DNA from 4 places in the Pseudomonas sp. D4-21 genome. Region 2 is predicted to be linked to each of the others. Evidence: predicted binding sites of a transcription regulator. Region 2 holds the regulator's gene; each other region holds the start of a gene.
The links. Region 2 encodes FliA, which starts transcription of late flagellar genes. Its sites were predicted from a motif close to CTAAAGTTTNNNNNNNNNNNGCCGNTAA; they were not measured.
Positions count from the first base shown of each region.

Region 1: a site for FliA is predicted at 3,404-3,431, ahead of J3Q04_RS13540 (methyl-accepting chemotaxis protein). Genes of this name have one in related genera too.
Region 3: a site for FliA is predicted at 5,238-5,265, ahead of J3Q04_RS10845 (methyl-accepting chemotaxis protein). Genes of this name have one in related genera too.
Region 4: a site for FliA is predicted at 2,695-2,722, ahead of J3Q04_RS08545 (methyl-accepting chemotaxis protein). Genes of this name have one in related genera too.

Region 1 covers NZ_CP071664.1:3,036,148-3,043,873, reverse strand. The annotation lists gene J3Q04_RS13555 (hypothetical protein) at 1-21, opposite strand, end outside; gene J3Q04_RS13550 (AAA family ATPase) at 328-852, opposite strand; gene pnuC (nicotinamide riboside transporter PnuC) at 849-1,412, opposite strand; gene J3Q04_RS13540 (methyl-accepting chemotaxis protein) at 1,648-3,282, opposite strand; gene J3Q04_RS13535 (undecaprenyl-diphosphate phosphatase) at 3,556-4,386, shown strand; gene J3Q04_RS13530 (DUF1294 domain-containing protein) at 4,383-4,805, shown strand; gene J3Q04_RS13525 (MmcQ/YjbR family DNA-binding protein) at 4,810-5,160, opposite strand; gene J3Q04_RS13520 (LysR substrate-binding domain-containing protein) at 5,157-6,065, opposite strand; gene J3Q04_RS13515 (FMN-dependent NADH-azoreductase) at 6,195-6,803, shown strand; gene J3Q04_RS13510 (alpha/beta hydrolase family protein) at 6,987-7,726, shown strand, end outside.
Region 2 covers NZ_CP071664.1:3,947,123-3,954,848, forward strand. The annotation lists gene J3Q04_RS17570 (protein-glutamate methylesterase/protein-glutamine glutaminase) at 1-921, opposite strand, end outside; gene J3Q04_RS17575 (chemotaxis protein CheA) at 970-3,219, opposite strand; gene J3Q04_RS17580 (protein phosphatase CheZ) at 3,250-4,035, opposite strand; gene J3Q04_RS17585 (chemotaxis response regulator CheY) at 4,054-4,425, opposite strand; gene fliA (RNA polymerase sigma factor FliA) at 4,593-5,336, opposite strand; gene fleN (flagellar synthesis regulator FleN) at 5,333-6,163, opposite strand; gene flhF (flagellar biosynthesis protein FlhF) at 6,280-7,629, opposite strand; gene flhA (flagellar biosynthesis protein FlhA) at 7,641-7,726, opposite strand, start outside.
Region 3 covers NZ_CP071664.1:2,370,946-2,378,671, reverse strand. The annotation lists gene J3Q04_RS10865 (HD domain-containing phosphohydrolase) at 1-743, shown strand, start outside; gene tnpB (IS66 family insertion sequence element accessory protein TnpB) at 1,278-1,613, shown strand; partial or broken gene tnpC (IS66 family transposase) at 1,695-2,924, shown strand; partial or broken gene J3Q04_RS10850 (polysaccharide lyase family 7 protein) at 3,979-4,589, opposite strand; gene J3Q04_RS10845 (methyl-accepting chemotaxis protein) at 5,316-6,938, shown strand.
Region 4 covers NZ_CP071664.1:1,913,154-1,920,879, reverse strand. The annotation lists gene J3Q04_RS08550 (AI-2E family transporter) at 1-594, opposite strand, end outside; gene J3Q04_RS08545 (methyl-accepting chemotaxis protein) at 975-2,654, opposite strand; gene J3Q04_RS08540 (Na+/H+ antiporter family protein) at 2,854-4,170, opposite strand; gene J3Q04_RS08535 (ATP-binding protein) at 4,405-5,718, opposite strand; gene J3Q04_RS08530 (response regulator transcription factor) at 5,715-6,383, opposite strand; gene J3Q04_RS08525 (PepSY domain-containing protein) at 6,383-6,694, opposite strand; gene J3Q04_RS08520 (PepSY domain-containing protein) at 6,694-7,002, opposite strand; gene J3Q04_RS08515 (patatin-like phospholipase family protein) at 7,228-7,726, shown strand, end outside.

The DNA.
Region 1 (7,726 bases), 910 kb from region 2:
GCTTGTGTTGATAGTCCCCATGACTTCGTTCCTTCTGCACTTGGCGCTGGCCCTAGTCAGCGTTGCGAAGGAGCGGAGCAGGTGTTGTGCCGGATTTCGAAAAGCGCGGGTTTTCAGTAAGTTGCGGGAATGACCAGGCGAGCGTCAGGCAATCTGTTTCATCGATGAAACATGCCTGCCGACGGGCTACCGGCCACAGGCCACTGTTTGGCCCCAGAACCGGGGTTGGAAGAAGGTGTATCAGTGACTTGACAGTCAGGCTGCCAAACCCTTGAGGCGGCGGTGGATCCGCGTTTGGCGAGAGCGGGATGTATCAGGGATGAAACATCACGCTTGGAGCAACCGGGAGACGGCAGCCAGAACTTGCTCGCGGCGCTGCGCCCAGTCACCTTCGATTTTCAGGAAGGGTTGCCGGTGGCGAACCAGCCAGTCTTCAATGGCATCAAAAAAAATCACCCGTTCGGCGAGGGCAGGCTGACAGCGCAAACCGTCGCCGATCCATTCGACCTGTTCGGGGCTGAGGAGCAGGTGTAAGTCGTAATGGCGTGCCAGCAGGGCCGGTTCGAGCCAGGCCGGGCAGTCGCCGAACAGCGTCTGGCTCCAGAGGATATTGCTCAACAGGTGCGTGTCGAGGATCAACAAGGCCGGTTGTCGCGCCCGGGCCGCATCTTCCCAGGCCAGTTGCCCCGTGGCGATAGCGGTAATGTCGTCCAGGGACGTCTCGCGTTGGGTCTGTTCCATGAAGTGGCGCACGTATTCATCCACCCGCACGCCGCCGAAATAAGTCTGCAACTGGGCCGCCAACCAGCTCTTGCCGCTGGATTCCGGACCGGTCAGCACCACCACCTTCATGTGCGCAGCGCCGGGTCGGCACGCCATTCCCGCCAGCCTTGCACCGCCAGCAGGGTAAACAGGGCGTAAAGGGCGGCGGTCAGGTACAGATCCTTGTAGATGAACAAACCCACGAAAGTCACGTCGAGGACAATCCACAACGGCCAGCACTGCACGCGTTTCTGTGCCATCCACCACTGGGCAACCAAGCTGAACCCGGTGAGCGCCGCGTCGAGCCAGGGTTGCGCGGCGTCGGTCCAATGGGCCATCGCACCGCCCAACATCAAGCTACCCGCCGCACCGATGGCAAGGCCGAGCCACACCGACGGCGCGCCCAGGCGAGTGACCTGGCGTCCCTCGTGATCGCGCCCGGCGCGGGTCCACTGCCACCAGCCATACAGCTGCAGAACCGCGTAGACCACCTGCAACAACATGTCGGAATAAAGCTTCACTTCGAAGAAAATCCAGCTGTACAGCAGCACCATGACCAGGCCGATCGGCCAGCACCAGGGGTTCTGCTTGACGGTCAACCAGACAGCGATCACGCCGAGGGCTGCGGCAAACAGTTCAAGCCCGGACATGGCGATTCCTTGGGGAAGTCGGAGAGGGCGGGGATTGTAAACGCTATGGGGCGCAGAGCTCCAACTTCAGCGCTGAAAGCCTTGGCGCTATCGCGAGCAAGCTCACAAGGGATTACGGTGTAAATCCGCACTCCAGATCATCTCGCAACCCTGTGGGAGCGAGCTTGCTCGCGATGGCGCCGGGTCAGCTGGCATCCATGTTGGATGTGCTAGCGCATCGCGAGCAGGATGCATCTCAGACCCGGAACTGCTTGAGCAACCCGTTCAGCTGTTCGCTCAAGTCTTTCAGGCGCGCGCTCGCCAGGCTCGACTGCTCGGCGGCCACGGCGGTGCTGTGGGAGAGGCCGGCGGCCTGGGTGACGTTCTGGTTGATGTCTTCCACCACATGGGCCTGTTGAAGAGTGGCGCTGGCGATGGAAGCGTTCAGGCTGTTGAGGTTGCGCAAGGCTTGGCCGATGGCGTTGAGGCTGGCACCGGCCAGGCCCGCTTGTTCGATGGTCAACTGCGAGGCCCGGCTGCTGTCGCTGATGACTTTCACCGCGGCTTCGGAGTGGTTTTGCAGGCGTTCGATCATGGCCTGGATTTCCGCCGTGGATTTCTGCGTGCGCTGGGCCAGCAGACGCACTTCGTCGGCCACCACGGCAAAGCCGCGGCCTTGTTCGCCGGCGCGGGCGGCTTCGATCGCGGCGTTGAGCGCCAGCAGGTTGGTTTGTTCGGCGATGGAGCGAATCACCTCCAGCACGCTGCCGATCTGGGTGCTTTCACTCGCCAGGGTGCGGATCACTTCCACGGCCTGGTCGATGGTCTGCGAAAGCCGGTCGATCTGTTGCAGGCTGCCGTCGATGTTGACCTGGCCTTGCTGGGCCTGGGATTCGGCGTCGCGCATTTCGCTGGCGGCATGTTCAGCGTTCTTGGCGACGTCCTGCACGCCATAGGTCACTTCGTTGATGGCGGTCGCCACCAGTTCCATCTGTTGGGATTGCTGCTGGCTGCGCTGCTGCGCCTGCGCGGCGTCGTTGCCCAGTTCGCTGGATGATTGCCCCAGCGCGCTGGCAGAGCTCTGCAACTGGCCCACGACTTGCCGCAGTTTTGCGGTAAAGGCGTTGAAGTGTCGCGCCAACTGGGTGACTTCGTCCTGACCGTGGGTGTCGAGGGTGCGGGTCAGGTCGCTTTCACCGCTGGCGATGTTGGCCATGGCGTTGACGGTGTCCTGAAGCGGACGGACGATGCTGCGCACGATCAGCGTCAGCAGCAGGCCCATGACCAAGGTAATCGCCAAACCGATCAACGCGGCCTTGATCACCTGGGACTGGAATTCTGCCTGGACGTCATCCACATACACACCGGAGCCAATGATCCAGCCCCACGGTTCGAACAGTTTGACGTATGACGTCTTGCCGACCGGCGCGTCGGCGCCCGGCTTGGGCCAGAGGTAGTCGACCATCCCGGCGCCCTTGGCCTTGGCGATGGTGACCATCTCGTTGAACAGCGCAAACCCGTTGGGGTCGCGGATCGCCGAGAGGTTCTGGCCTTCGAGTTTGGGATTGGTGGGGTGCATGACCATGACCGGCGTCAGGTCGTTGATCCAGAAGTAGTCGTTCTGGTCATAGCGCAGCCCGCGGACGGCGCTGAGGGCCTGCTTCTGCGCCGCATCGCGCGTCAGCGTGCCGGCGGTTTCCAGGCCATGGTAGTAGCTCAACACACCGCTGGCGGTCTGGACCACGTGTTGGGTCTTCTGCACCTTGGCCTGATACAGGTCCGTGTGGATCTGCTTGAGCATAAACGCGCCCAGCGTGAACAACATCACGATGGCCACGACCAGGATGAGCCACAAGCGTCGGCTGATCGATACACTGCGCAAGCTATTCATACGCTGTCACTCCGGTTCTTATTCTTGTCATTTAACGACGGCCGGCACTTTAACGCTCGGCAGGTACGCGTGATGGACCTGGGTCATGACGCGGCAGCGTTATCAGGGCTTGTCTGATAGGATTTCGGCCCCGCAGCGCAAAACCTGAGCCGGTTCTGCTTTTTTCATTGGTTTTTTTTGCAAGGTCGCGGTTATCGTGCAGCCCGCTGCGCTCGCCGCGTAATGTTTGAATATAGAAAGGCCTGGATAGACAGGCTTTTTTTTGGGGGATGAATGGATTTGTGGACTGCCTTTTCGGCATTGATTCTTGGCGTGGTAGAGGGCCTGACGGAGTTTCTGCCGATTTCCAGCACGGGGCACCAGATCGTTGTTGCGGATTTGCTCGGGTTTGGTGGCGAACGTTCGATGGCGTTCAACATCATCATCCAGCTCGGCGCGATCCTGGCGGTGGTCTGGGAGTTTCGGCGCAAGATTTTTGATGTGGTGTTGGGCCTGCCGACCCAGCCCGGCGCCCGTCGATTCACCGCCAACCTACTGATTGCCTTCTTTCCCGCGGTGATATTGGGCGTGCTGCTCGCCGACTGGATCCATCATTACCTGTTCAACGCCATTACCGTTGCGACGGCGCTGGTAGTGGGTGGGTTGGTGATGCTGTGGGCCGAGAAGCGCCAGCACACGGTGCACGCCGAAACCGTCGATGACATGACATGGAAGGACGCCCTGAAAGTCGGTCTGGCCCAGTGCATCGCGATGATTCCCGGCACCTCCCGCTCCGGGGCAACCATCATCGGCGGGCTGCTGTTCGGCCTGTCGCGCAAGACCGCCACGGAATTCTCTTTTTTCCTGGCAATGCCGACCATGGTCGGCGCGGCGGTTTACTCCGGCTATAAATACCGCGAATTGTTCGTTCCGGCGGATTTCCCCGTGTTTGCCATCGGCTTCATCACCGCGTTCATCTTCGCCATGATCGCGGTCAAGGGCCTGCTGCGCTTCATCGCCAGCCACAGCTATGCAGTCTTCGCCTGGTATCGGATTGCGTTCGGCCTGTTGATCCTGGCGACCTGGCAGTTTGGCTGGGTGGACTGGACAGCGGCCAAGCCATGAACGATTCAGGCCGGCGCGGCGCGCGTCACACCAGCGGGGCCGTGCAGAACCTGCGGCTCAAGCTGGGCGTGTTCGCGCTGCTGTGCGCCTTGCCGCTCGCTGGGTCGCTTCTGCTGGGGCTGCAAGGCGAGTCCTGGGTGCCGATGACAGCTTACGGCCTCGTCAGTGTCGTGGCGTTTTTGCTCTACTGGAGCGATAAGCGCAAGGCGCGTTCGGACGCCTGGCGCACGCCGGAAAATGTGTTGCACGCCGTCGAGCTGGCCGGTGGCTGGCCCGGTGCGTTGCTGGCTCAACAGGTGTTTCGCCACAAGACCCGCAAGGTTTCGTTTCAGGTGGTGTTCTGGTTCGTCGTGTTATTGCACCAGGGGTTCTGGGTGGATCAGTTGTTCCTGGGTGGGCATCTGCTGGCGTTGTTCTAGGACGCTACAGCAACAACCCAACCTGCGTCCGCTTCGGCAATTTGCTGACCACCAGTTGATGGGAGCGTTGCAGAAGCCCCCGCAATTCGTCATCGCCCAGCGGGTAGGGCACGTTCATGATGATCCACTGCGCCCGGGCCAGATAAGGCGCGGGGTGAATGCCGGGCCGGTCGCAGTGGCCTAGAAACAGGTCCTTGTCGACCTTGAACGCCAACGAATCACTGCGCAGGCCCTGCAAGGCGAACATCTTGTTTCCAGCGATGGAAAATACCCGCACGCCGCCCCACTTGTAGTCTTCCCTGACCCCAGGCAGGCCCAGGCAAAACCGTGCGACATCCTCTTCGCTCAAGCTCATAGCGTTTTCTCTCCACATTGTTCAAACGCCGCCACCAAATGATCGATCCAGGCGCGCACCGCCGGCAGCATACCGCGCCGGTGAGGATAAACCGCCAAGAGCCAGCCATCGGGGGATGACCAGCCAGGCAACAACTCCACCAACCTGCCGTCGCGCAATTCCTCTTCGCAATACATGCTCGGCAGCAGGGTAAAGCCCAGGCCGGCGAGGGCGCAGGCGCGGCGCACGATGAAATCATCGATGCCCAGGCGCGCTTCCAAGGCCAGTTCGGTGCTTTGGCCACGGCGGTCAAGCAGGCGCAGGTGAACCTGTCGATCTGCTTCCAACGCCCCCAGCACCGGCAGTTGCCGTAGATCCTCCGGAGTTTCGATTCGCCGCCCCTCGGTAAAGGCGGGGCTGGCGACCATGATCAACCGGGCCTGGCGCAAGCGGCGGGTCATCAACAGTGGGTCCTCGTCACCCAGGTCTCTCACCCGCAGCGCCACGTCGATGCCTTCGCTGACCAGGTCCACCCGCCGATTGAGCAGAATCATCTCCAGTTGGACCTGCGGGTATTTCGCCAGGAAAGTTTCGATGATCGATGGCAAAAACTGGTGCGCCAATCCCACCGGGCTCGACACCCGCAGCCGTCCACGGGGCTCGCTGGACATGCTCGCCACGGCCTCGTCGGCCATCTCCGCTTCCAGCAACATCGCCTGGCAGTGGCGAAGGTAGCGTTCGCCCACGGCGGTCAGCTTCAGTTGGCGAGTCGTACGTTGCAACAGGCGAGCATTGAGACGCTCTTCCAGCTCGGCTATACGCCGTGACAGCCGCGACTTCGGTATGCCGAGCAAGCGCCCGGCCGCCGCGAAGCCGCCGGCCTCGACCACCTTGGCGAAGTAATAAAGATCGTTGAGGTCCTGCATGGCCAGCTCGATTGTCCTGTCAGTGGAACAAACTATCGCATTGTTGGTATCTTATCGGCTATTGGTTTCATCGATAGGATTGTTCTCAATTGATCGCCTGGTCGCGATCCTCACTTGGAGAGCACTCACATGAAACTGTTGCACATCGATTCGAGCATCCTCGGCGACAACTCCGCTTCGCGCCAATTGAGCCGTGAACTGGTCCAGGCTTGGACAGCCGCCGAGCCGGGCATCACCGTCACTTACCGCGACCTGGCGACCGATGCCATCAGCCACTTTTCCGCCCAGACGCTGGTCGCCGCCGGCACCAGCGCTGAGCTGCGCGATGCTGCCCTCAAGCACGAAGCCGACCTCAGCGCATCGACCATGGCCGAATTCCTTGCGGCAGACGCCGTCGTGATCGCTGCTCCGATGTACAACTTCAGCATTCCGACCCAGCTCAAGGCCTGGATCGACCGCATCGCCGTGGCTGGTCAGACGTTCCGCTACACCGAAGCCGGCCCCGAAGGCCTGTGCGGCGGCAAGAAGCTGGTGATCGTCTCGACCTCCGGCGGCCTACATGCCGGGCAACCAAGTGGCGTAGGCCATGAGGACTACCTGAAGCAAATGTTCGGGTTCCTGGGCATCACCGACATCGAATTCGTCCGCGCCGAAGGCTTGGCCTACGGTGATGACATGCGAAGCAAAGCGATAAGCGAAGCCAAGCTGCAGATCGGCCAGCAATTCGCTGCCGCGTAAGGCTTGCGTAAAGGCGCCAGGCGCTTCGGGCAACCTTTGCAAAACCCTGTATTCTCGTCGTCATGAAGCGGCTGGAATACGGGGTTTTTTCGTATGTCGGCGCTGGGCTGGATGGCGCAGGATATGCACGGCCAGAACGCTAACGACGGGGCCTTCCCCGTGCGTGCGAAGGTGGAAGATTCGATGACACGTGTTGGTGCAGCATTACTGCTTTGTCTGTTTGCCAGCCTCGGTCCGGTGCAGGCCGCGCCGGCGCCGCATCCGCATTGGAGCGCCGGTTTCCATGAGTTGGATTTTCTCGATCCGCTGGACCAGCAGCCGATGCATGCCATCGCGTTCTATCCGTCCACCGCCAAGGATCAGTCCAGCTCCCTGGGCGGCTATCAGATCGACGCGGCGCAGGATGCTCAGATCGCCATCGGCCGGTTTCCATTGCTCATGCTCTCCCACGGCAACACCGGCACGCCCTTGGCCCTGCATGACCTGGCCACGTCGCTGGCGCGCAAGGGGTTCGTGGTGGTTGCGGTGATACATCCGGGGGACAACGCCCAGGATCACAGCCGACTCGGTACTTTAAGCAATTTGTACGGGCGGCCGATCCAGATCTCCGAAGCCATCACCGCAACGTTGAACGACCCCATGCTCTCGCCATTCGTCAATGCCGGACAGGTGGGCGTGATCGGCTATTCGGCGGGCGGTGAAACCGCCTTGATTCTTTCCGGCGCCACGCCAGACCTCAATCGCCTGCGGCGCTATTGCCAGGAACGGCCCGATGACCGTGACGCCTGCAATACCCAGGGTGAGCTGATTGCCGATCGCGATGACCTGTCGCCGGTGGCTGATCCCAGGGTTCGCGCATTGTTGCTGATGGCGCCATTGAGCCTGAAATTCGGCCGTCACACGTTGGCCGACGTCCATGTGCC
Region 2 (7,726 bases):
GCCGTAGGATTTCGCCGCGGAACCGAAGGTGATGTCTACGCAAGGCTTGTAGTTCAAGCGCTCATCGCCCGGCAGGATTTTCACCGCGCCACGGCCGTCGATCATCATCTGCTTGCCACCCGGTGCCAGCAGCGCCAGGCCTGGACGGAGGATGTCGCCATCCTCGGCTTCCTTGACGCTGATGCGGCACAGTTTGTCCAAACGTTCAGCGAACGCCTTGGTGAACGCGGCGGGCATGTGCTGGATCAACACGATCGGGGCCGGGAAGTTCGCTGGCAGCTGGGTCAAGACCCGTTGCAGCGCAACCGGGCCGCCCGTGGACGTGCCGATGGCGACCAGTTTGTAGGCCTTGCGCTTGGGCGCTGGCGACGACGGGCTGGCGGGCGCCGGGCGAGCGGGCGCCGGCGCAGGAGCACTGCGAACCGGCGCCGAACTGAAGCTGCTCGACGCAGAAGGCGCAGGCGTTGGTGCTGGCGCAGCAGCCGGCACTGACGCCGGTGCGCTGTAGGCACTGACGCGGCGGTTACTGCGGGAAATACTGTGGACCTTCTCACATAGCAACTGGCGGACCTTGTCCGGGTTGCGCGAGATGTCTTCAAAGTTCTTTGGCAGGAAGTCCACCGCCCCGGCATCCAGCGCATCGAGGGTGACTCGGGCGCCTTCATGGGTCAGGGACGAGAACATCAAAACCGGGGTCGGACAGCGTTGCATGATATGCCGCACTGCCGTGATGCCGTCCATCATCGGCATCTCGTAGTCCATGGTGATCACGTCCGGCTTGAGCGCCAGGGCCTGATCGATCGCCTCTTTGCCATTGGTCGCCGTACCGACGACCTGAATGCTCGTGTCCGCTGAAAGAATTTCCGAGACGCGGCGGCGGAAAAACCCCGAATCGTCCACCACCAGGACTTTAACTACCATAAACACTCCGTTAGACAAGGCGCGGCGTCGGGCCGCGCCCCTCCAGAATCAAATACGCCGAGCGGCGTAGCGCTTGAGCATGCTAGGCACATCGAGGATCAACGCGATGCGGCCGTCGCCGGTGATGGTGGCGCCGGACATGCCCGGGGTGCCCTGGAGCATCTTGCCCAACGGCTTGATGACCACTTCTTCCTGGCCCACCAACTGGTCGACGACGAAGCCGATCCGCTGGGTGCCCACCGAAAGGATCACCACATGGCCTTCGCCCTGCTCCACATGAGCGGCAGAGCTGACCAGCCAGCGCTTGAGGTAGAACAGCGGCAGTGCCTTGTCCCGTACGATGACCACTTCCTGGCCATCGACGACGTTGGTGCGCGACAGGTCGAGGTGGAAAATCTCGTTGACGTTGACCAGCGGGAAGGCGAACGCCTGGTTGCCCAGCATCACCATCAGGGTCGGCATGATCGCCAAGGTCAACGGGACCTTGATGACGATCTTCGAGCCCTGGCCCTTGGTCGAGTAAATGTTGATCGAACCGTTGAGCTGGGAAATCTTGGTTTTCACCACGTCCATGCCCACGCCACGACCCGACACATCGGAAATCTCGGTCTTGGTCGAGAAGCCCGGGGCGAAGATCAGGTTGTAGCACTCGGTGTCGCTCAGGCGATCGGCCGCGTCCTTGTCCATCACACCGCGTTTCACGGCAATGGAACGGAGCACGTTCGGGTCCATGCCCTTGCCGTCGTCGGAGATCGACAGCAGGATATGGTCGCCTTCCTGCTCGGCGGCCAGGATCACCTTGCCGCTGCGGACCTTGCCTGACGCTTCGCGCTCTTCCGGCGACTCGATGCCGTGGTCGACCGCGTTGCGCACCAAGTGGACCAGCGGGTCGGCCAGGGCCTCGACAAGGTTCTTGTCGAGGTCGGTCTCTTCACCCACCAGTTCCAGGTTGATTTCTTTCTTGAGCTGGCGAGCCAGGTCGCGAACCAGGCGCGGGAAGCGCCCGAAAACTTTCTTGATCGGCTGCATCCGGGTCTTCATGACCGCGGTTTGCAGGTCAGCCGTGACCACGTCGAGGTTCGACACGGCCTTGGACATGGCTTCGTCCTGGCTGTTGAGGCCCAGGCGCACCAGCCGGTTACGCACCAGCACCAGTTCGCCGACCATGTTCATGATCTCATCCAGCCGCGCGGTGTCGACGCGAACGGTGGTCTCGGCTTCGCTCGCCGGTTTTTCGGCGGGCGCGGCGGAAGGCGCGCGAGCCGGGGCTGGCGCCACTGCGGCGGCAGGCTTCGGGGTTTCGGCTTTCGGTTCCGGCGCCTTGGCGGCCGGCTTCGGCGCGGCCTTGGCGGCGGGTGCAGCCGTGGCGGCAGCGGCAGGCGCGGCGGCGGCCGTGCCGACTTCGCTGAACTTGCCCTTGCCATGCAGCTCGTCGAGCAGCGATTCGAATTCGTGGTCGCTGATCAAGTCGCTTCCGGCTGCCGCTGCCACTGGTTTGGCCGGGGTCGGCGCCGAAGCGATGGCCGAATCCAACGCGTCGACGGCAAAGTTGCCCTTGCCATGCAACTGGTCGAGCAAGGCTTCGAATTCGTCGTCGGTAATGTCGGAGTCATCCCCCGCTGCCTTTGGCGCAGCCGGGGCCGCCGGCGCTACGACCGCATCGGGGGCGAACTGGCCCTTGCCGTGCAGTTGGTCGAGCAGCGATTCGAACTCATCGTCGGTAATTTCATCGCTGGCAGCGGCATCGGCGGCTGGCGCAGCGGGCGCGGCCGGAGCCTCGGCTTCGGCCTTGACGGCGTTCAGCGAGTCCAGCAGCGATTCGAATTCATGATCGGTGATGTCGCCCGATTCTTGCGCAACCGGTTCTTCGACCACAGGCTCGGCAACGGGCATGGCCTCGTCAGCCGACTGCGGCTCGGCCAGGCGCGACAGCGCGGCGAGCAGCTCGGGGGTGGCCGGGGTGATCGGCGAGCGCTCGCGCACTTCGCTGAACATGCTGTTGACCGCATCCAGGGCCTCGAGCACCACGTCCATCAGTTCCGAGTCGACGCGACGCTCACCCTTGCGCAGGATGTCGAACACGTTCTCGGCAATGTGGCAGCACTCCACCAGCTCATTAAGCTGGAGGAAGCCGGCGCCTCCTTTTACAGTGTGGAAACCGCGAAAAATTGCATTGAGCAGATCCGCATCATCAGGTCGGCTTTCCAGCTCGACCAGCTGTTCGGATAGTTGCTCTAGAATCTCGCCGGCCTCAACCAGGAAATCCTGAAGGATCTCTTCATCGGCGCCGAAGCTCATTAATGGCTGCTCCTAAAATAGGGCTAAAACTTAGAATCCAAGGCTGGACAGCAAATCGTCCACATCGTCCTGACCGGACACAACGTCTTCTCTTTTATCGGCATGAATCTGCGGACCTTCACCCTGAGAGAGATGTTTTTGTGGATCTTTTTCAGCGAGCATCGCTTCACGGTCGTGTTCGATGCCGGCAAAGCGGTCGACCTGGCTTGCCATCAACACCAGTTTGAGCAAATTGCTTTCCACTTCGGTGACCAGTTGGGTCACACGCTTGATCACCTGGCCGGTCAGGTCCTGGTAGTCCTGGGCCAGCAGAATGTCGTTGAGGTTGCTGGCCACGGCGCGATTCTCGGCGCTGCTGCGCGCCAGGAAACCGTCAACCCGACGGGCCAGCTCCCGGAACTCCTCGGCGCCCACTTCGCGACGCATGAACCGTCCCCAATCGGTGCTCAACGCCTGGGCTTCCTCGCTCAGGCCGTTGACCAGGGGCGTTGCGCTTTCCACCAGGTCCATGGTGCGGTTCGCTGCGGCTTCGGTCAGCTTGACCACATAACCCAGGCGCTCGGTGGCGTCGGTGATCTGCGAGACTTCCTCGGCCTGCGGCATGTTCGGATCGATCTGGAAATTGACGATCGCGCTGTGCAGTTCACGGGTGAGCTTGCCGACTTCCTGGTACAGACCGCGATCACGGGTCTGGTTGAGCTCATGAATCATTTGAACCGCATCGCCGAAGCGGCCCTTTTCAAGGCTGTCTACCAGTTCGCGGGCATGTTTTTTCAGGGTCGATTCGAAATCGCCCATTGAAGATTCGTTGTCCATAGCTCCCCCGTGGCGCCGTTAACCGATGCGTTCGAAGATTTTTTCGATCTTCTCTTTCAACGCCTGGGCCGTGAAGGGTTTGACCACATAGCCGTTCACACCGGCCTGGGCCGCTTCGATGATCTGCTCGCGCTTGGCTTCGGCAGTGACCATCAGCACCGGGAGGTGCTTGAGTTTTTCGTCGGCGCGCACGTGGCGCAGCAAGTCGATACCGGTCATGCCAGGCATGTTCCAGTCAGTCACCAGAAAGTCGATGCTCCCGCTGTTGAGGACCGGAATGGCGGTTGTGCCATCGTCGGCCTCGACCGTGTTGGTGAACCCGAGGTCACGCAACAGGTTTTTTATGATCCGCCGCATCGTTGAGAAGTCATCAACGATGAGGATTTTCATGTTCTTGTCCAATTCGACCTCCAAGCAGTCTTAAACGCGCCCAGCACCTGGACGCGCCATTTCAATCAATCCGGCACAACACTCGACAACGGTATGGAGCACAACGGATGGAGACTGGCCCGGCATACGCCATGCCAGCCCCGCTCGCAGCGTCCCCACACTGCTCGTCAGCGCGCTCGCCACTCCCCCAAACGCCCCCGCAAGCGGGCCGCGCACTGGCTATGTAACTGGCTGACCCGCGATTCGCTGACCCCCAGGACCTCACCGATTTCCTTGAGGTTCAGCTCTTCGTCGTAGTACAGCGCCAAGACCAGTCGCTCACGCTCCGGCAAATTGGCAATCGCATCCGCCAGGGCGCTCTGGAAACGTTCATCTTCCAGGTCGCGCGACGGCTCCATGTGAGCACTCGCGCCGTCCTCGTGCAGCCCTTCGTGTTCGCCGTCCTGCAACAGGTCGTCGAAACTGAACAGGCGACTGCCCAAGGTATCGTTCAAAATCCCGTAATAATCATCGAGACTCAACTGGAGTTCGGCCGCAACTTCGTGATCTTTAGCGTCTCGCCCGGTTTTCGCTTCAATCGCACGAATCGCGTCGCTGACCATGCGGGTGTTGCGATGCACCGAACGCGGCGCCCAGTCGCCCTTGCGGACCTCATCGAGCATCGCCCCGCGGATACGGATACCGGCGTATGTCTCGAAACTGGCGCCCTTGCTCGCGTCGTATTTATTCGACACTTCGAGCAGGCCGATCATGCCCGCCTGGATCAAGTCCTCGACCTGGACACTGGCCGGCAAACGCGCCAGCAAGTGGTAGGCGATGCGCTTGACCAGTGGCGCGTAACGCTCGATCAATTCGTACTGGGCGTCCCGTGCCGATTTTTTGTAGAGATGGTTGTAACCGCTGGCTGTCATAACACGGGCCCTGCTGTTTGTTGCACGAGACGCTCGACGAAAAATTCCAGATGCCCACGTGGGTTGGCCGGCAGCGGCCAGGTGTCGACCTTCTGGGCGATCGCCTTGAACGCCAGGGCGCATTTGGAACGAGGAAAAGCTTCATAAACGGCACGTTGCTTCTGGACAGCCTTGCGTACGCTTTCGTCGTAAGGCACTGCGCCGACGTATTGCAGGGCGACGTCCAGGAAGCGATCCGTGACCTTGGTCAACTTGGCGAACAGGTTGCGTCCTTCCTGTGGGCTTTGGGCCATGTTGGCCAGGACGCGAAAGCGGTTCATGCCATAGTCGCGGTTAAGCAGTTTGATCAGCGCGTAGGCGTCGGTGATCGACGTCGGTTCGTCGCAGACCACCAGCAACACTTCCTGGGCGGCGCGCACGAAACTGACCACCGAGTCACCAATACCGGCAGCCGTGTCAATCACCAGCACATCGAGGTTGTCACCGATGTCGCTGAAGGCCTGGATCAGGCCGGCGTGCTGCGCCGGGGTCAGGTGAACCATGCTCTGGGTGCCGGAGGCGGCCGGCACGATGCGAATCCCGCCGGGGCCTTGCAACAGCACGTCGCGCAATTCACAGCGCCCTTCGATCACGTCCGCCAGCGTGCGCTTGGGTGTGAGCCCCAGCAGCACGTCGACGTTCGCCAGGCCCAGGTCGGCGTCCAGCAGCATGACCCGTCGGCCAAGCTCTGCCAGAGCCAGGGACAAGTTCACTGACACGTTAGTCTTCCCGACGCCACCTTTGCCGCCGGTCACCGCGATCACCTGTACGGGATGCATGCTGCCCATGTTCGTTCTTTACCTTGTCTTACTTAGACGGAGGCCACATTACTGGCTGCGCGTTCACATACGGAACAATGCATGGCAGACCATCGATGTAGGTACAAAAAATATTCATGAATACCTCAGCCAACCTGCTTGGTCGGGCTGTGGTAGATATCAGCGAACATGTCAGCCATGGCTTCTTCGCTGGGTTCTTCCTGCATTTGCACACTCACGGCACGACTGACCAGTTGATGACGGCGCGGCAGATGCAAATCATCCGGGATCCGCGGCCCGTCGGTCAGGTAGGCCACCGGTAGTTCATGACCGATCGCCAGGCTCAACACCTCGCCCAGGCTTGCCGTTTCGTCCAGCTTAGTCAGGATGCAGCCGGCCAGCCCGCAGCGTTTGTAACTGTGGTATGCGGCGGTTAGAACCTGTTTCTGGCTGGTGGTTGCCAACACGAGATAATTTTTTGACTTGATGCCACGCCCGGCCAGGCTTTCCAGCTGCATGCGCAGGGCCGGATCGCTGGCTTGCAGGCCGGCGGTGTCGATCAGTACGACGCGCTTGCGCATCAGCGGTTCCAGCGCCTGGGCCAGGGATTGGCCCGGATCCACATGGGTCACCGACACATTGAGGATCCGGCCCAAGGTCTTGAGTTGCTCCTGGGCACCGATGCGGAAACTGTCCATGCTCACCAGGGCGATACTCTGGGCGCCGTACTTGAGTACATAACGGGCCGCGAGCTTGGCCAGAGTGGTGGTCTTGCCCATGCCGGCCGGGCCGACCATGGCGATTACTCCGCCCTCTTCCAGTGGCTCGACTTCCGGCGTGGCGATCATCCGCGCCAGGTGCGCCAGCAGCATGCGCCAGGCCTGGCGAGGCTCGTCGATGTCGCTGATCAATGCCAGCAGGTCGCGCGCCAGCGGGCCGGACAGGCCAATGCGTTGCAGGCGACGCCACAGGTTGGCCTGGGCCGGACGGCTGCCTTGCAGTTGGTTCCAGGCCAGCGAGCCGAGCTGGACTTCCATCAGCTCGCGCAGGCTGTTGAGTTCGAAGCGCATCGAGTCCAGGGCACGGGGATCAACGCCCGCGGCTGCGGCAACGGGTGCCGGTGCCGGACGACGCGGTTCGGCCGGCGTCGGCTCGATCAGCGGTTCGGCAGCGGTCAGCGGCAGGCCTGCGGTCAGTGGCTGGCCGGCGAACAATTGACGATTGGTGCCCGCGCTGGCCGAGCCTTCGCTGCTGCGCAGGCTCAACTCGGCCTGGGCGCTGGCGATGCGCGACTGAGTCTTGCGCAGCTCGTCCTCGAGCTCCATGTTCGGAACGCGAGGGGCCAGCGCCGACAATTTGTAGTCCAGGGCTGCCGTCAGCTCGACACCGCCGGCGATACGACGGTTGCCGATGATGGCTGCTTCAGCGCCCAGCTCGTCACGAACCAGTTTCATGGCCTGACGCATATCGGCGGCGAAAAAACGCTTCACTTGCATAAACCACTACCTCAGCCGTTGGGCCCTACTGTCGCAACGATGGTCACTTGCTTGTTGTCCGGTATTTCCTGGTACGCCAGCACATGCAGCCCCGGGA
Region 3 (7,726 bases), 1.6 Mb from region 2:
ACCTCCGCGTTCCGAAAACAAAACAGACCAACCAGCAGGTCATCGAACTCATCAGGGCCTATAGCGAGAGCCAGGGGCTCGATCAGCCCACTAGCCGCGATTTGACCATGGCCGCAGCGCTCTACAACCTTGGCAAGCTAAGCTGGACCGATAGCATGATGGTTACGCCGTCGGATATGTTGCGCCACACCGACCGCGATCTATACCGAGCTTACCCTAAGCAAAGTGAATCACTGCTGATGGCCTTGGACCCGATGAAGGATGCGGCGCGCATCATACTTCATCACCAGGAGCGCTGGGACGGCAGCGGTTTTCCCAATCGCCTTAAGGGTGATGCGATCCCCGTAGGGTCTCGATTGTTGAAACTCGCAGTGGACTTCGTGGAGCTGCAGAAAGGATTGATTCTTGAAAGACAAATGACCAGTGACGAAGCGTTCATCTACATTCGAACGTATGCAGGCAAATTGTACGATCCAGACATGTTGGAAGTCTTCATCGAGGTTTGCGTTGCGCACCTACGCGATACGCTGCTGACCAATCCGGAGATACTAATCCTCAGCACTCGTCAGCTCACACCCGGCATGGTCTTGGCGCGCAACCTGAATGCTGATAACGGAATGCTGCTACTCAATACCGGTAAGGTGCTCAGCGGACCGCTGATTGAGAAGCTCATTGGCTTCGAACAACTGGAAGGTGCCAAATACAACGTATTTGTTACCGTATCGCCAGAGCGCCTGGAGTAGCCCGCTTAGCGTCACCTACGGTGAGCGCGGGGTGCTTGGCATCCCGCTCGCTGCGGCTGCGCGACATCCGACGGACGACTCGGAGCCTCAGCGGCTTGATCGTATGCGTCCGGCCAACACACCTTCCTGACCCCAACGCCAAAGGTGATGGTGTCCACCTGAAAAATAAGTGGACACCATTTTTAGTCTTTTAAGCGGGTCTTTCACGCAGTTACAACGCCGTTCCTATTCCAAATCCTTCAAGGCTCAGGTCCTTTAAGAGTGCGCCCAGCCAGGGGCCTCGATTGCCAGAGTTGCGCTGAGCCACTGCCTTAACGCAAACCTCGTCCATAAATGGATTCGAGTCCAAGCGCAGAAAACCATGGCTCTGCAGCCTGCGTTCATTCCCCTGCCCTTGCAGCTAGCCGAAGTAAATTCGCAAGCCGCGTCGTCGACTATTTGTCTCGAAATCCCGCACCCACGCGGCACCGTCAAAGTGAGCTGGCCAACCGAAAACGCCGTAGCCTGTGCCACCTTTCTGCGAGATCTGCTGCGATGATCCGCATCGATACCATCTGGCTCGCCACCGAGCCGATGGACATGCGCGCCGGCACCGACACCGCCATGGCCCGCGTGATTTCAGTGTTCGGTGCGGCGCAGCCGCACTGCGCTTATCTGTTCGCCAACCGCCGCGCCACCCGCATGAAAGTCCTGGTGCACAACGGGTTGGGCATCTGGTTGGCGGCGCGTCGACTCCACCAAGGCAAATTCGCTTGGCCTGGCACGCGCCACGGTTCACAGATGGAGCTGAGCGCCGAACAGCTACACGCCTTGATACTGGGCTTGCCATGGCAGAGAGTTGGTCCCGGAAACGCCATTTCCGTCCTCTAAGCCGAACCATGCCCCATCCGGCAGCACAATTGTCCGAACAGCCTGTCGTCCTGTTTACGCTGATCTGGCAAGATCGGCGGCATGACTTCGATTTCCGACCTCGATCAACTGAACCCCGAACAACTGCGTGCACTCGCGGCGCAGTTGCTGCAACGCGTCTCGGCGCTCGACGAGCAAGTTGAAACGATGGGCAAGACCGTCCAGGTCATGGACAAGAAGATCTATCACGACAAAACGTTGATCGAAAAACTCATCCACGAGATCGCCCAGCTCAAGCGTTTCAAGTTCGCCAAACGCAGCGAACAAATGAGCCCGGAACAGGCCAGTTTGCTCGACGATCTGATCGATACCGATATCGCTGCCATTGAAGCGGAACTGGAGTCGCTGCAAGTTACTCCGGCACCCACCCAGGAAAAGCAGAAACCCAAACGTCGCGCCTTGCCGCCTGAGTTTCCCCGCACGCTGATCCATCACGAGCCGGACAACACGGAGTGTGCCTGTGGCTGCGCGCTCAAACGCATCGGTGAAGATGTCAGCGAAAAGCTCGATTACACATCTGGCGTGTTCACCGTAGAGCGCCATATCCGTCGTAAGTGGGTCTGCGACAGTTGCGAAACACTGAGCCAAGCACCGGTGCCGGCGCAGGTGATCGACAAGGGCATCCCGACTGCGGGCTTGTTGGCCCACGTCATGATTGCGAAGTTTGCTGACCATCTGCCGCTGTATCGCCAGGAAGCCATGTTTGGCCGCGCCGGCCTGGTTATCCCGCGTTCGACCCTTGCCCAATGGGTTGGCGCCTGTTGCGTGCAGTTGCAGCCACTGGTTGATGCGCTGCGTGAAGTGGTGCTTGAACAGCCGGTCGTTCACGTTGATGAAACGCCGGTGCAAATGCTCATGCCGGGCACCAAGAAAACCCATCGTTCCTACGTTTGGGCTTACGCCACCAGCCCATTTTGCGAAACCTCGGCTGTCGTTTACGACTTCAGCCTCAGCCGGGCCGGCGAACATGCGCGTAACTTTCTGCAAGACTGGAAGGGCAAGCTGGTCTGCGATGATTTCGGCGGTTACAAGGCCAGCTTCGAACTCGGCATGACTGAAATTGGCTGCATGGCCCATGCGCGGCGCAAGTTCTTCGAACTGCATGCGACCCACAAGAGCACGCTGGCTGAACAAGCCTTGCGTTACATGCAGGCGCTGTACGAGATCGAGGGGGAAATCAAGGATCTGGAGCCAGACATACGCCGTCGAATACGGCAAGAAAAAGCGGTACCCGTGATGGGTGCCTTGCATGCCTGGATGGTTGCCCAGCGATCTGCTGGAGATCGATCCATACTATTTCAATCGCCTTCAGTCGAGCCGACAATTCGGCATAAGAAGTCCAGCGCACGCCGATATGATTTGGCTGGCCGAGCGTCTGATGCCTCTTTTTTAAGACCATCGCCGACATCCGACAGGACAATAGAATAGCCAGGTCACGCAAATATTCGACGATGGTGCTTGCGAGTTTGTTCCAGTCAGCAATATGCGCAACGGAATAAACGCAGGTTACGGCGCTGTACCTATCGGCATCGGCAGCTGAATCCATCTCCGGACGAGGTTTGCCTTGGGGCTACGGCTCAGTGCAACGCCGGCAATCGAGGCGCCGGGTTGGGCACACTGTTGACTGGCCTGGACTATGAACGATTCTGAATCGGAACGGCGTCTTAACGGTATGGAATACCGGCTTGAACCGCTAAAAGTGGCGTCTGCTTACATCAGATGGATCGCATTTGCGCCGAGTTAGAAAGGTGTGTTGGCCGGACGCATACGCCCCACCCGGCCACCGGCTCCGCCCTTCCCGCTGCGACGCCTAAGATTCAACGATTGGAGTCGAAACGATGCTCACCGAATACCCAATTTCTGAGAGCAGTTGTACGAATATCAGCTTGCCTTGAAGCCGCTGTGCTGGAGCTGACCTTGAAGGTAGGAGGTGCAGCAAATATCGGCCTAACGCCCCAGTTGCCCTCCAAACCATCGGAGGTCACGACGGCCTATCACACGTCCACCCTTGGGCATGCGCTCAGGCCCGCGAGAGGCGTAGCGTCAGGATGTCCCGAAGCAGAGGTCAAGACCTTCCGTTAGCAACTCGCTGATGTTTCGCCCGTTGCATTCTATAGCCGGTAGCCCGAGCGGCCTCATCTCTCGAATCCCGAAGACGACGACCACCACTCTTCAAGACGCGGATCGAGCAGCGGTCGCCTGCTAACCACCTGACTCTGTGAGAGGTTACTCTTCCGATGTAATCTACGACGAAATATTGCCAGCCAAAGTGAGTGCGAAAGCAGCGCGTTTCATCAGGGCCCTCACCACCGTACCTTCCTTGTGACTAGATTTTGTGGTGGACCTCCAGCATCCTGGACGTCACTCTTCCGCCTTCGGTGTCGTACCCAGTATTATCTTGCACATATGCACCTGCTTTGAAATACAGTGGCTTGGTTTTCCAACTCGAATCGATGGTGGTTTTCCAATGGTATCCGGCAGCACTAATGCTCAGCGCTCCTTTTGGGCTGAGATGAAGCTGGTAAGAAAAGTTGCGGTTGAGCTGAACTCCAGTCGAAATTGTAACGACCTGACCCGTTTTGTCATCGGGACGCATGCGCACCTTCGCGACTATGCTTCCGGTAGAAGTTGATTTTTTTATATTGAAACTCCAGTTTCACCATCGGACTGTTGCTGTCCTTATTGTGAATCTAACCGATCACAATCTTGCCGGTGCTGGGCACTTGGTTGATAGCCAGACTCGCCCGAAATTTGTTATCTGCCGCCGGATAACGCCAATTGCGTAGACTGCCGTCACTGTTAGTTTCCCGCAATTCGCTGCGTGTATAACTAGCATTAGCTGTTTTGGTACCGGTCACAGGCACCCAGAAAAAAGGTTGCCATTTTCAGAGCTAAGTATTTATCCTTAAATCCTCGCGCCAATCGTGGGGTTTCAATTGTAGTTGGCGGGCTACCGTCCCCTACCTAGTCACCAGCATCCTGCTATTCGAATAGGCGTAATCGTTGCATCTGGATCCTGGTCTGGAGCCGGAGCCGGAGCCGGAGCGATGTGTAGCCGTTGCACATCGCTTTGCAGCATATGTGACTGAAAAATGTATCAACGGAGCATTGAATTCAATAAATATTCTTCGCGGAGTTTCATACGCGCCAAGCGATAAAAGTTCAGCGCAGAGTCTCTGCTCATGTATCGGTCATCAAAAGCATCTTAAACCTGCGGATGGCCGCCACTCGCCAGACACCTGGGCTACTTCTTCACGAACCGCAGCGACCCCACAATACCAATCGGCACATGCTAGCAAACAACGTCTCGGAGGCGTATGGATTGATCGGTTGGCAGTCGCCGCACGGCTTGCGACCCCTGTTCTCGACAGAAATGACCGGACGCGGATACAACCGAGACTGGATCGAGCGCCCGCTGGCTCACGTCGACATCAGCTTCATCCGCGACGTGCACAACCACGCAGCCTACTTGAGTTCGCACCGCACGTTGAGGTAGCAGTGGGCGGATCTTATTGCTCTATATGCAGTTGATTCGGACAGGAAAACGCTGAAATTCTTTGCAACAAAATTGAAACGCGTTCACTCCTCAAGACAGCTACGGACCAACCGATAAATCGAGCATTAACGCTGCGATCCCGCGGCGCCACTAATGGCAGGCTTCGTATGTTGACCCGTAATATAAGCATATCCATCAGATCAGCCATTGGTTTCGGTATTATCGGCATTATTGTCCTTGCGCTCGGGTTATTCTCATTAAGCCAGATGAAGGACATGCGTAAAGGTTCCGCAGAAATTGACCAGAACTGGCTTCCAAGCATCGTAACGCTAGGCGATCTTAATACCGACATCATGCGCATACGCGCTCTGACTATGCGAGCCCTCCTCGTCAATGGAGAAAAATTGACCCAGACGCTGGAGGAGCTCAACTCCTTGACTGCCAACGTAGACAAATTAAACGCAGCGTATCTAAAAAATGTTACTACAATTGAAGAAAAGGAAGGCTATGACCAATTTTTGACCTTCCAACGACTGTACTTTATTGAGCAGAGAAATATTCTTTCTCTGATTAATCAGGGGCAACGTGAGCTGGCCATACAAGCAGTAGGTGGCCCGATGTCTGGTCACGCAGATGATATGACTCGGACGCTCGATAAACTCCAAGGGATCAATGCGGAAGAGGCTGGTAAAGCCGCAGCCCGCTCAGCCGAGACGTACGAAGCCTCCTTCAACTGGGTCATCATATTTATTGTCATAGCGGCTGTCGCCACGGTGGTCTTGGCTTTCGTATTTACGCGCAGCATTACGGGACCACTTAAGCAAGCGATCACTGTTGCGGAAACTGTGGCCTCAGGTGACTTATCTAAAGAATTCTCTGTCGTTGGCAGCGATGAGCCGGCACGTCTGTTAACTGCACTCAAGACCATGCAAGGCCGTCTGCGCATTACCATCCGCAGCATTTCGGACGCATCAAACCAGTTGGCCTCAGCGGCGAAGGAACTCAATTCAGTCACCGAAGTCTCGACTCGCGGATTACATCAGCAGAATTACGAAATCGAGCAAGCCGCTACCGCTGTGAATGAAATGACTGCCGCGGTAGACGAAGTAGCTCGTAATGCTGTATCTACATCCGAAGCGTCCGGCGCTTCTAACGCTACCGCTCAGCATGGTCGTCAGCAAGTTATGACTACCGTGGAGTCGATCAATCTTTTGGCTGGAGATGTTACAACTACGGCAACGCAAATCGAGCAGCTTGCGGGGCAAGTGATAAAAATCAGCTCTGTGCTTGATGTGATCCGTTCGATTGCTGACCAAACGAACCTACTTGCGCTGAACGCAGCAATTGAAGCTGCAAGGGCAGGCGATGCTGGGCGTGGATTCGCCGTCGTCGCTGATGAGGTTCGGGCACTGGCCCACCGCACTCAGAAATCAACCGAAGAAATCGAGCAGGTGATCAGTGGTGTGCATAAAGGTACTGACAAAGCGGTTCAAGCGATGCAATCGAGCAATGCGCGTTTAACCATTACACTTGAAGTTGCACGATCGGCTGGTGACGCGCTAGACGCAATTACCCATTCTATCAGTCAAATCAGTGAGCGAAACTTAATGATTGCAAGCGCTTCGGAAGAGCAAGCCCAGGTCGCTCGGGAGGTGGATCGCAATCTAGTGAATATTCGTGACCTCTCGTTACAAACCTCTGCCGGTGCTGATCAAACTAGCGCAGCCAGTCAAGAATTGTCATCGCTGGCCGTCCAGCTTAATGGACTAGTTACTCGATTCCGTATTTAGGCAAATTCCAGTGCGGTGCCGTAGCGCCAGCGTTTGCCTCGGGAGTTTGGATCTTCAGCAGGCAATAGCAAATGATCTCGTTAATATGCGGTTTTTTAGAGAAACCGTTTATGAGTATCGAGTCGCTCGCTGCTGCCAATCCAAACCCTTCACCCTGCGTAAATTCATCTCACCTTATTGGTGACCTGCAGGAAGAAACCTTGATTTTTGCATAGTGAACAAGGTTAAACATTGGTATTCTAAAAGTACGTTCGCTATCTATTAAGGGATGGAGGCGATAATAGAAGCCCCGGAGTCGCGAACCTTCGAGGCTTTGCATTCTCCGCCGTTCGGGACTGCTACGATTCAATGCTCACATAATCAACGAAAACCAGCCCGCGCACTAGGCTGCAATCAACGAGCTGTCCAATAGGATCGAGCTGCTAGGCCTCCTGCTGGGTCGCTGATCACGTCCGCGGCACCCCGGACGTGATCGACAAGAACGAGGAGTTCATGAAGATGTCTCTAGCAATCCTGATTCCCCCTGGACTGAATAGCGCGACTCGTCCCCTCCCCTCGCCAGACTTACCCCGCCTCTATAGCTGTATATCCAAACAGCATTAAGAAGTCGATCCCATCATGAATTTTGAACAGGCCAAGGCGCTGAGGATTCAGCAGTGGCGCGAAACGCTCGACAACCAAGACCTGGGATGCGGACCCGGAGGCGTACCGGTCCTGCCTGCTTGCGGCAAGTGCCAGATTGGCCGGAGAACGGCTGGTTGATCGCATTGAACAATTCGAGATGGACG
Region 4 (7,726 bases), 2.0 Mb from region 2:
GCGCTTCTGGTGCTCCGCCAATGGCACGGCAAAGCGAACCTTGCGCACCAGTTCCGGACCGTCGCGCAGGAAAAAGAACAGCAGGTAGAGCATCACGAAAAAGCTCACCAGGAATTGGAACGTCCCCTGGCCGAAACTGAACGCCTGGGTGGCGAAGAATTCGCTGCCCTGCATCGCGCTCTTGACGATCTTGTCCCGCAACCCGCTCAGGTTGCCCAGGCCAAAACGGTCCAGCAGGTGCTGGAAGTACGGGGGCAATGCTTCCTTGAAGCGGGCCAGGTAATCGGCAACGTCCAGCTCGCCACTTTCCAGGCTCTTGTAGAGTGCCGCGCCTTCCTGGACCAGCAAGGTGCTGATGACGATGACCGGCAAGACAGCGATCAGCATGCAACTGGTCAGGGTCAGCAGCGTCGTGAGGTTGCGCGGCCAGTTGAGTTTCAATTGCAGCCGCCGCTGCAGCGGCGCGAAGACGATGCCCAGGATGACGGCCCAGAACACCGCTCCGTAGAACGGCAGCAGGATCCAGACGAAGGCGATGCTGACCAGGATCAGCAGCAACATCTGCGATTTGTTTTGGAGGTTCTTGCGGTTCATTTGCTTTCCATGTCCTTGGCAGATACACATTAGTCCGCCAGGACTCGCCGGAGTGCCGTCGCGTCTGCTGCGCGCCATGAACACAAACCAATACCGCCTGGCCGGACGTGGCCTACCCCGCCGCTTTTCGACCCGACATTGCGGTGGATGTGCCGTTCGGCGTGTTGATACAGGGTGCGCGAGCCATAGCCCAGGCACTGATCCGGCAATGCAGGCGGCGAAGAACAACTGTGGGAGCGCGCTTGCTCGCTCCCACAGGATGACCGACAGAAACTGCCGAAGGCTGCGATCCTCCGCTTCCGATAGGGCCTGGCAAGCCAGGCGGCACATCTGGATCGAAAGCGAAAGATCGCAGCCTTCGGCAGCTCCTGCTGCCCGAATCAGATCCGGAACTGCCCCACCAGCTTGCCCAGGCGCTGGCCCAGGTCGGCCAGGCTGCGGGAGGTCTGGGCGCCGAGTTGGGTTTCGTCGGCAACGCTGTCCACGGCCACGGCGATCTGGTGAACGCTGCGGTTGATTTCTTCGGCTACCGCGGTCTGTTCTTCGGCGGCACTGGCGATCTGGGCGTTCATCGAGTTGATGGTGCCGATCAGCTGCGCCATGGTGTCCAGTGAAGCGCCGGCCTCATTGGCCCGTTCCGACGTGCCGTCGCCGGCCTCACTGGAACGGCGCATCGCTTCCACCGCCGCATGGGTGCCGGACTGCAACCGGTCGATCATCCCTTGAATTTCCTGGGTGCTTTGCTGGGTCCGGCTGGCCAGGGCACGGACTTCATCGGCGACCACCGCGAAACCGCGTCCCGCTTCGCCGGCCCGCGCGGCCTCGATGGCGGCGTTAAGGGCCAGCAGGTTTGTCTGCTCGGCGATCGAACGAATCACTCCCAGGACACTGACGATCGAGGCCACGTCCTGTTGCAGACTGTCCAAGGACACGCCGCTGCTGCGGATATCGTTCACCAACGCATGGATCTGCTGGATACTGCCGGCCACCACGCGCTTGGCCGACTGGCCTTCTTCGTCGGTCTGCTGGGCCGCGACGGCGGCGCCCTGGGCACTGCGGGCGACTTCCTGGGCGGCGGAGGACATCTCGTTGATCGCGGTGGCGACCTGGTCGGTTTCGTGGCGCTGGCGTTCCATGGCCTGCTCTGAACGCTGGGCTTGCTCGGAGACTTGCGTCACCAGCCCGGTCAGCTGCGAGGTCATGTCGGTGATCTGCCGCACCAGGCCGTGGATCTTGTCGACGAAACGGTTGAACGAACCGGCCAGTTGGCCCAGTTCATCCTGGCTGGTAATCGCCAGGCGCCGGGTCAGGTCGCCTTCTCCCGCCGCGATGTCGTCGAGGTTGTCCTTCATCAGGTGCAACGGACGCAGGATGGTGTTGGCGAGCACCAGGCCCACCACCGCGATCACCAGCAACACCACGGCGGCAATCCCGACGATGCTGAGGATCACGCCTTGCAGCCGATCGTGGACCTTGGCTTCCACCAACGCCACCTGACCTTCGATGCCATCCAGATTCACCGAGCTGCCCACCGCCAGGTCCCACTTGGACAAGTATTCGGTGTAGCCGAGCTTCGGCACCAGGTCTTTGCTGCCCGGCAGCGGCGAGCTGTATTCGAGGTAATGCGTGCCGTCCTTGGCGACTTTCACCAGGTCACGGTTGACGTAGACACCGTTCGGATCGCGGTTGTCCTTGAAACTCTTGCCCACACCATCAGGGCTGTTGGCCTTGAACAGACGAATAGTCTCGGAGTCGTAGCCGAAGAAATAGCCGTCCTTGCCGTAGCTGATATTGGACAGCAACTTGATCGCCTGGGCACGCGCCTCGTTATCGCCGGGCGCGGCGGCATCGTAGAGCGGCTTGATGGCCGTCAGCCCGACCGCGACATAATTCTGTAGGGTGGCCTTGGCCTCGCTGAGCAGGCGCTCGCGGGTTTGCTGGACTTCTTTGCTGGCCTGTTCCTTCAAGATGAACGCAGTGGTCAGGCTGATGATCACGGCGGACAGCAATACCGGCAGTATTGCCAGGGACAGGACTTTAGCCTTCAAGCTCAGGCGCATGCTGTTCACTCTTGTAGGTTTTATGGTGTGGTTAGCTGGGTTAACGGCAGCCCACGGCAAAACTGTAGGACAAGGTGAACAGTCAGTTGGCAGGGTCGCTGAATTCAAGGGCCCCATCGCGAGCAAGCTCGCTTCCACAGGAAAATGCGATCCATTGTGGGAGCGAGCCTGCTCGCGATGAAGGCAACGCGGTCTTGGCCTACAACACCATCGCCGCCACCCAACCAAACACCAGCAACGGCAGGTTGTAATGGATGAAGGTCGGAACCACGGTGTCCCAGATGTGGTGATGCTGGCCGTCGATGTTCAGGCCGGAGGTCGGGCCCAGCGTCGAGTCCGAGGCAGGCGAGCCGGCATCGCCCAAGGCGCCGGCGGTGCCGACGATGCAGACGATCGCCAGCGGGCTGAAACCCAGTTGCAGGCACAGCGGCACAAAGATAGTCGCCAGGATCGGCACCGTGGAGAACGACGAGCCGATGCCCATGGTCACCAACAATCCCACCAGCAACATCAGCAATGCGCCGACGCCCTTGTTGTGGCCGATCCAGGCCGCCGAGGTTTCAACCAGGCTCTGGACTTCACCGGTGGCCTTCATCACCTCGGCGAACCCCGACGCGGCGATCATTATGAAGCCGATCATCGCCATCATCTTCATGCCTTCGGTGAACAGGTCATCGGTCTCGCGCCAACGCACCACACCCGAGACAGAAAAGATCAGGAAGCCGGCCAGGGCGCCGATGATCATCGAGTCGAGCAGCAGCTGGATGGCAAAGGCCGCCGCGATCGCCAACCCCGCCACCCACAGGCTGAGCGGGTTATAGCGCACCGCCACCTGCTCGGCGCGAGCGATTTTCTTCAGGTCATAGACGCGTTTCTTGCGATAGGTGATAAACGACAGCGCCAGGCCAAACACCATGCCCAGCGCCGGGATGCCCATGGCGTGGGTGATGTTGATGCCGCTGACGTCCACGCCACTTCTCGCGACGTTGGCCAACAGGATCTCGTTAAGGAAAATATTGCCGAAGCCCACCGGCAGGAACATATAGGGCGTGATCAGGCCGAAGGTCATGACGCAGGCGATCAACCGGCGGTCCATCTGCAACTTGGTCAGTACATATAAAAGTGGCGGCACCAGCAGCGGGATGAAGGCGATGTGGATCGGCAGGATATTCTGTGAAGCGACCGCGACGGTACCCAGCAGGCCGATCAGCACCCACTTGACGCCCGTGCCGCCGGCGGCGTCCTGGCGGTCGACCATGGCCAGGGCTTTGTCGGCCAAGGCGTGAGCCATGCCGGACTTGGCGATCGCCACGGCGAAAGCACCCAGCAATGCGTAGGACAACGCCACCGTAGCGCCGCCGCCCAGGCCTGCATTGAACGCCTTGAGCGTCGCCTCGATCCCCAGGCCGCCCGTCAGGCCGCCCACCAATGCGCCGACGATCAGCGCGATCACCACATGCACGCGGGACAGGCTGAGCACCAGCATGACGCCAACCGCCGCAATTACTGCATTTATCATCGTTACCTCAAAGCACAGCGATGGAAAGCCACCGGACAAAAAGGTCGCGACTTTGCAGGAAGCGGCGGCAAGCTGCAAGGGTCATGCGGCGGGTTTCGCATTCACTGCCGATCCAGTGTGGGAGCGAGCTTGCTCGCGATGGCGGTGGGTCAGTTGATATTCATTTGGCTGAACTGACGCTATCGCGAGCAAGCTCGCTCCCCCAGGGCTCAGCGGCACCATTAGCGTGTTTCAGCGCTTGGGCAAGTCGATCACGACCTTCAAGCCGCCCCACTCGCTGTCACCCAGCGCCAGCGTCCCGCCCCAGGTGTCGACGATGTCGCGCACGATGCCCAGCCCCAGGCCGTGGCCGTCGGTTTGCTCATCCAACCGCGTGCCTCGGCTGAATACCTGGTCGCGGCGCTCCGCGGGGATGCCCGGCCCATCGTCTTCCACCACCATGCTGAAGCCCTCGACCGTCTCGCTCACGCTCAGGCGCACTTCGGCGTCGGCCCATTTGCACGCGTTGTCCAGCAGGTTGCCCAGCAGTTCCAGCAGGTCTTCACGATCCCAAGGCAGGTGCAAGCCGGGCGGCCCGACGTAGGCCAGATGCAGATGCTCGCCATGGATCATGTTCAGCGTCGCCAGCAATCCCGGCAGTTCGGCGTCGCAGTCCAGGTGCGCCCCGGGCAACGCATCACCGGACAACCGGGCGCGATTGAGTTCGCGGTTCAAGCGCTGGCGAACCTGCTCCAGTTGTTCGAGCAGCAACTTGCGCAGTTCCGGATAAGGGTCGAGCTTTTCGTTCGACGCCAGGCTTTGCAGCACCGCCAGCGGGGTCTTCAAGGCATGGCCCAGGTTGCCCAGGGCGTTGCGTGAGCGCTTGAGGCTGTCTTCGGTGTGGGCCAGCAGATGGTTGATCTGCGCCACCAGTGGCTCCAGCTCCCTGGGCACTTGCTCATCGAGCTGCGAGCGCTGCCCGCGCTGCAACTGGGCAATCTGCTCCCGAGCCTTTTCCAACGGACGCAACGCGCGATGTACCGTGAGGCGCTGGAGTAACAGGATCAGCAGCAACCCGGCCAGGCCGAGCCCCAAGCCGACCTGCTGCATCCTCAGGAAGCTGTCCCGCACGGGCGTGTAGTCCTGGGCCACGCTGATGGAAATTGCCTGGCCCAAGCGCCGATAGTCGGTGCGCAGTACCAGCAGCCTCTGGCCTTCGGGGCCCAGTTGCAGATTGCTGTGCAGGCCCGGATGGTCGAGCCGGGGCAGTTCCTGGTCCCACAGGGAGCGGGAGCGCCAATGCTCGTTGGCGAAATCGATGCGGAAATAGTGCCCGGAAAACGGCCGCAGATACGCCGGTGACAAGCGCCGCTCGTCCAACTGCAAACCTTGCGGGCCACGGACCAAAGCCACCAACAGGTTCTCGCTGTCGTTACGCAGCCCCGCTTCCAGATAACGCTGCAAGCCCAGTTCGAACAGCCACAGGCTGGTCTGCGCCAGGACGAGGCCGACCACGACCATCACACCGATCAGCCCAAGGCTCAGGCGCCGTTGGATGGATCTCACTGCGTCTGCCCGCCGAACAGGTATCCCTGGCCGCGACGGGTTTCGATCACGTTGCGCCCCAGCTTGCGCCGCAAGTGGTTGACATGGACTTCCAGCACATTGGAATCGCGCTCGGTTTCTCCGTCATACAGGTGCTCGGCGAGATGACTCTTGGAGAGGATTTGCTCGGGGTGCAACATGAAATAGCGCAACAAGCGGAACTCGGCGGCGGTCAGCTGGATCTCCGCTCCGTCACGAATCACGCACTGGCGCCCTTCATCCAGGTGCAACCCGGCCGCCTGGAGCGTCGGTTGATTGGCCTGGCCGTGGGAACGACGCAGCAGCGCCTGGATGCGCAAGTGCAGTTCTTCGGGGTGAAAGGGCTTGGTCAGGTAATCATCGGCCCCGGCCTTGAGCCCTTCGATGCGCTCGGCCCAGGAGCCGCGGGCGGTGAGGATCAACACCGGCGTGGCCAGGCCACCGGCTCGCCATTGCGTCAGCACCTCAAGCCCAGGAACGCCCGGCAGGCCCAGGTCCAGAATGATCAGGTCGTAGGGCTCGCTGCTGCCCTGGTAGATCGCATCACGACCATCGGCCAGCCAATCCACCGCATAACCCTGCCGCGCAAGCCCGGCCATCAGCTCATCGGCCAGGGGAACGTGGTCTTCCACCAGGAGCAGGCGCATCAGTCTTCCTTATCTTTGAGTAAACGGCCGGTAGCGGCCTCCAGGTCCAGTTCGCGCACTACGCCGTCGGTATCCAGCAGCTCGACCTCATAAATATAGACGCCGTGCTTTTCCTCCAGCTCGGCCTCCAGCAACTTGGCGCCAGGATGGCGGTCCAGCGCTTGTTGGAGCAATTGCTCCAGCGGCAGGATCACGCCCTGTTGGCGCAGTTGCAGGGCCTCGTCCTGGTCCAGGTCCCGGGCCATGGCGAGTGAACAGAACGCCAGCAGCGCCAGCGCCCAGCGGCTGCGGGCGCGTAAACTAAGCTTCATTACGTATCCTGATGATTCTTGAGCACCTTGCCGCTGACGGCGTCGAGTTCCAGTTCCCATTCGATGCCATCCGCATCGCGCAGGTCCACCTTGTAACGGTACTTGCCGTATTCATCTTCCAGCTCTGAATCAATCACGGTGCCGTCAGGGTGTTCGGCCAGGGCCGCTTCGTTGAGCTTGTCAAAAGGCAGGATGGTACCAGCGTCCACCAGCTTTTTGATCTCATGGCGATGGAGATCTCGTGCTTGAGCCAGGCCAGCGCCAAAGGCCATGAGCGTCACGAGAATAAAGGCAGTCAGGCGGTTCACGGATTATCTCCTTCTTATAATCTTCACCGGGAAACTTTATCGGGATGAACTTAACTGAAACTGAATTGCCATCATTGGACACACATCAATTGAGAGCGAGCTTGCTGGCAACAGCGGTTTTTGCGTTGCCATCGATGCAACTGGGCTGACGCTATCGTGAGCAAGCTCGTTCCTACGGGGTTTTGTGTCGTTATAATTCATCGCTTGCCAGTATCAGAGATCGGTATGACCGCCATCCATATCAAATTCCCAGCCCTCACCGTCAAGGCCGGCTCCCGCGCCTTCAAGCGTATCCGCGAGGCGGGCCTCAAGGCCGCCGATGTTGGCATCCTGCCGGGTGCCGCCGGTGGCCCGAAAGCCTTGGGCATCCAGGGATTGGACCTGGCCCTGTTCGGCGAATGGCTCCCCGCCGCGCCGCGAGAGCGGTCGCTGATCGGGGCTTCGGTTGGCTCCTGGCGCTTTGCCAGCGCCTGTCTGCCGAACGCCGCCGAGGGTATCCGGCGCCTGGGCACTTTGTATAACGAACAGAGCTTCGCCAAAGGCGTGACCATGGCCGGCGTCAGCCAAAGCTCCCAGCGCATGCTCGACGACCTGCTGGAAGGCCGGGACCTGACGATCCTCGACAACCCGCTCTACCGGCTCAATATCATGGTGGTCAAGAGCCACGGCTTGCTGGCACTGGACCACCGTGGCCGGCTGGGCCTGGGCTTGTCATCGGTGATTG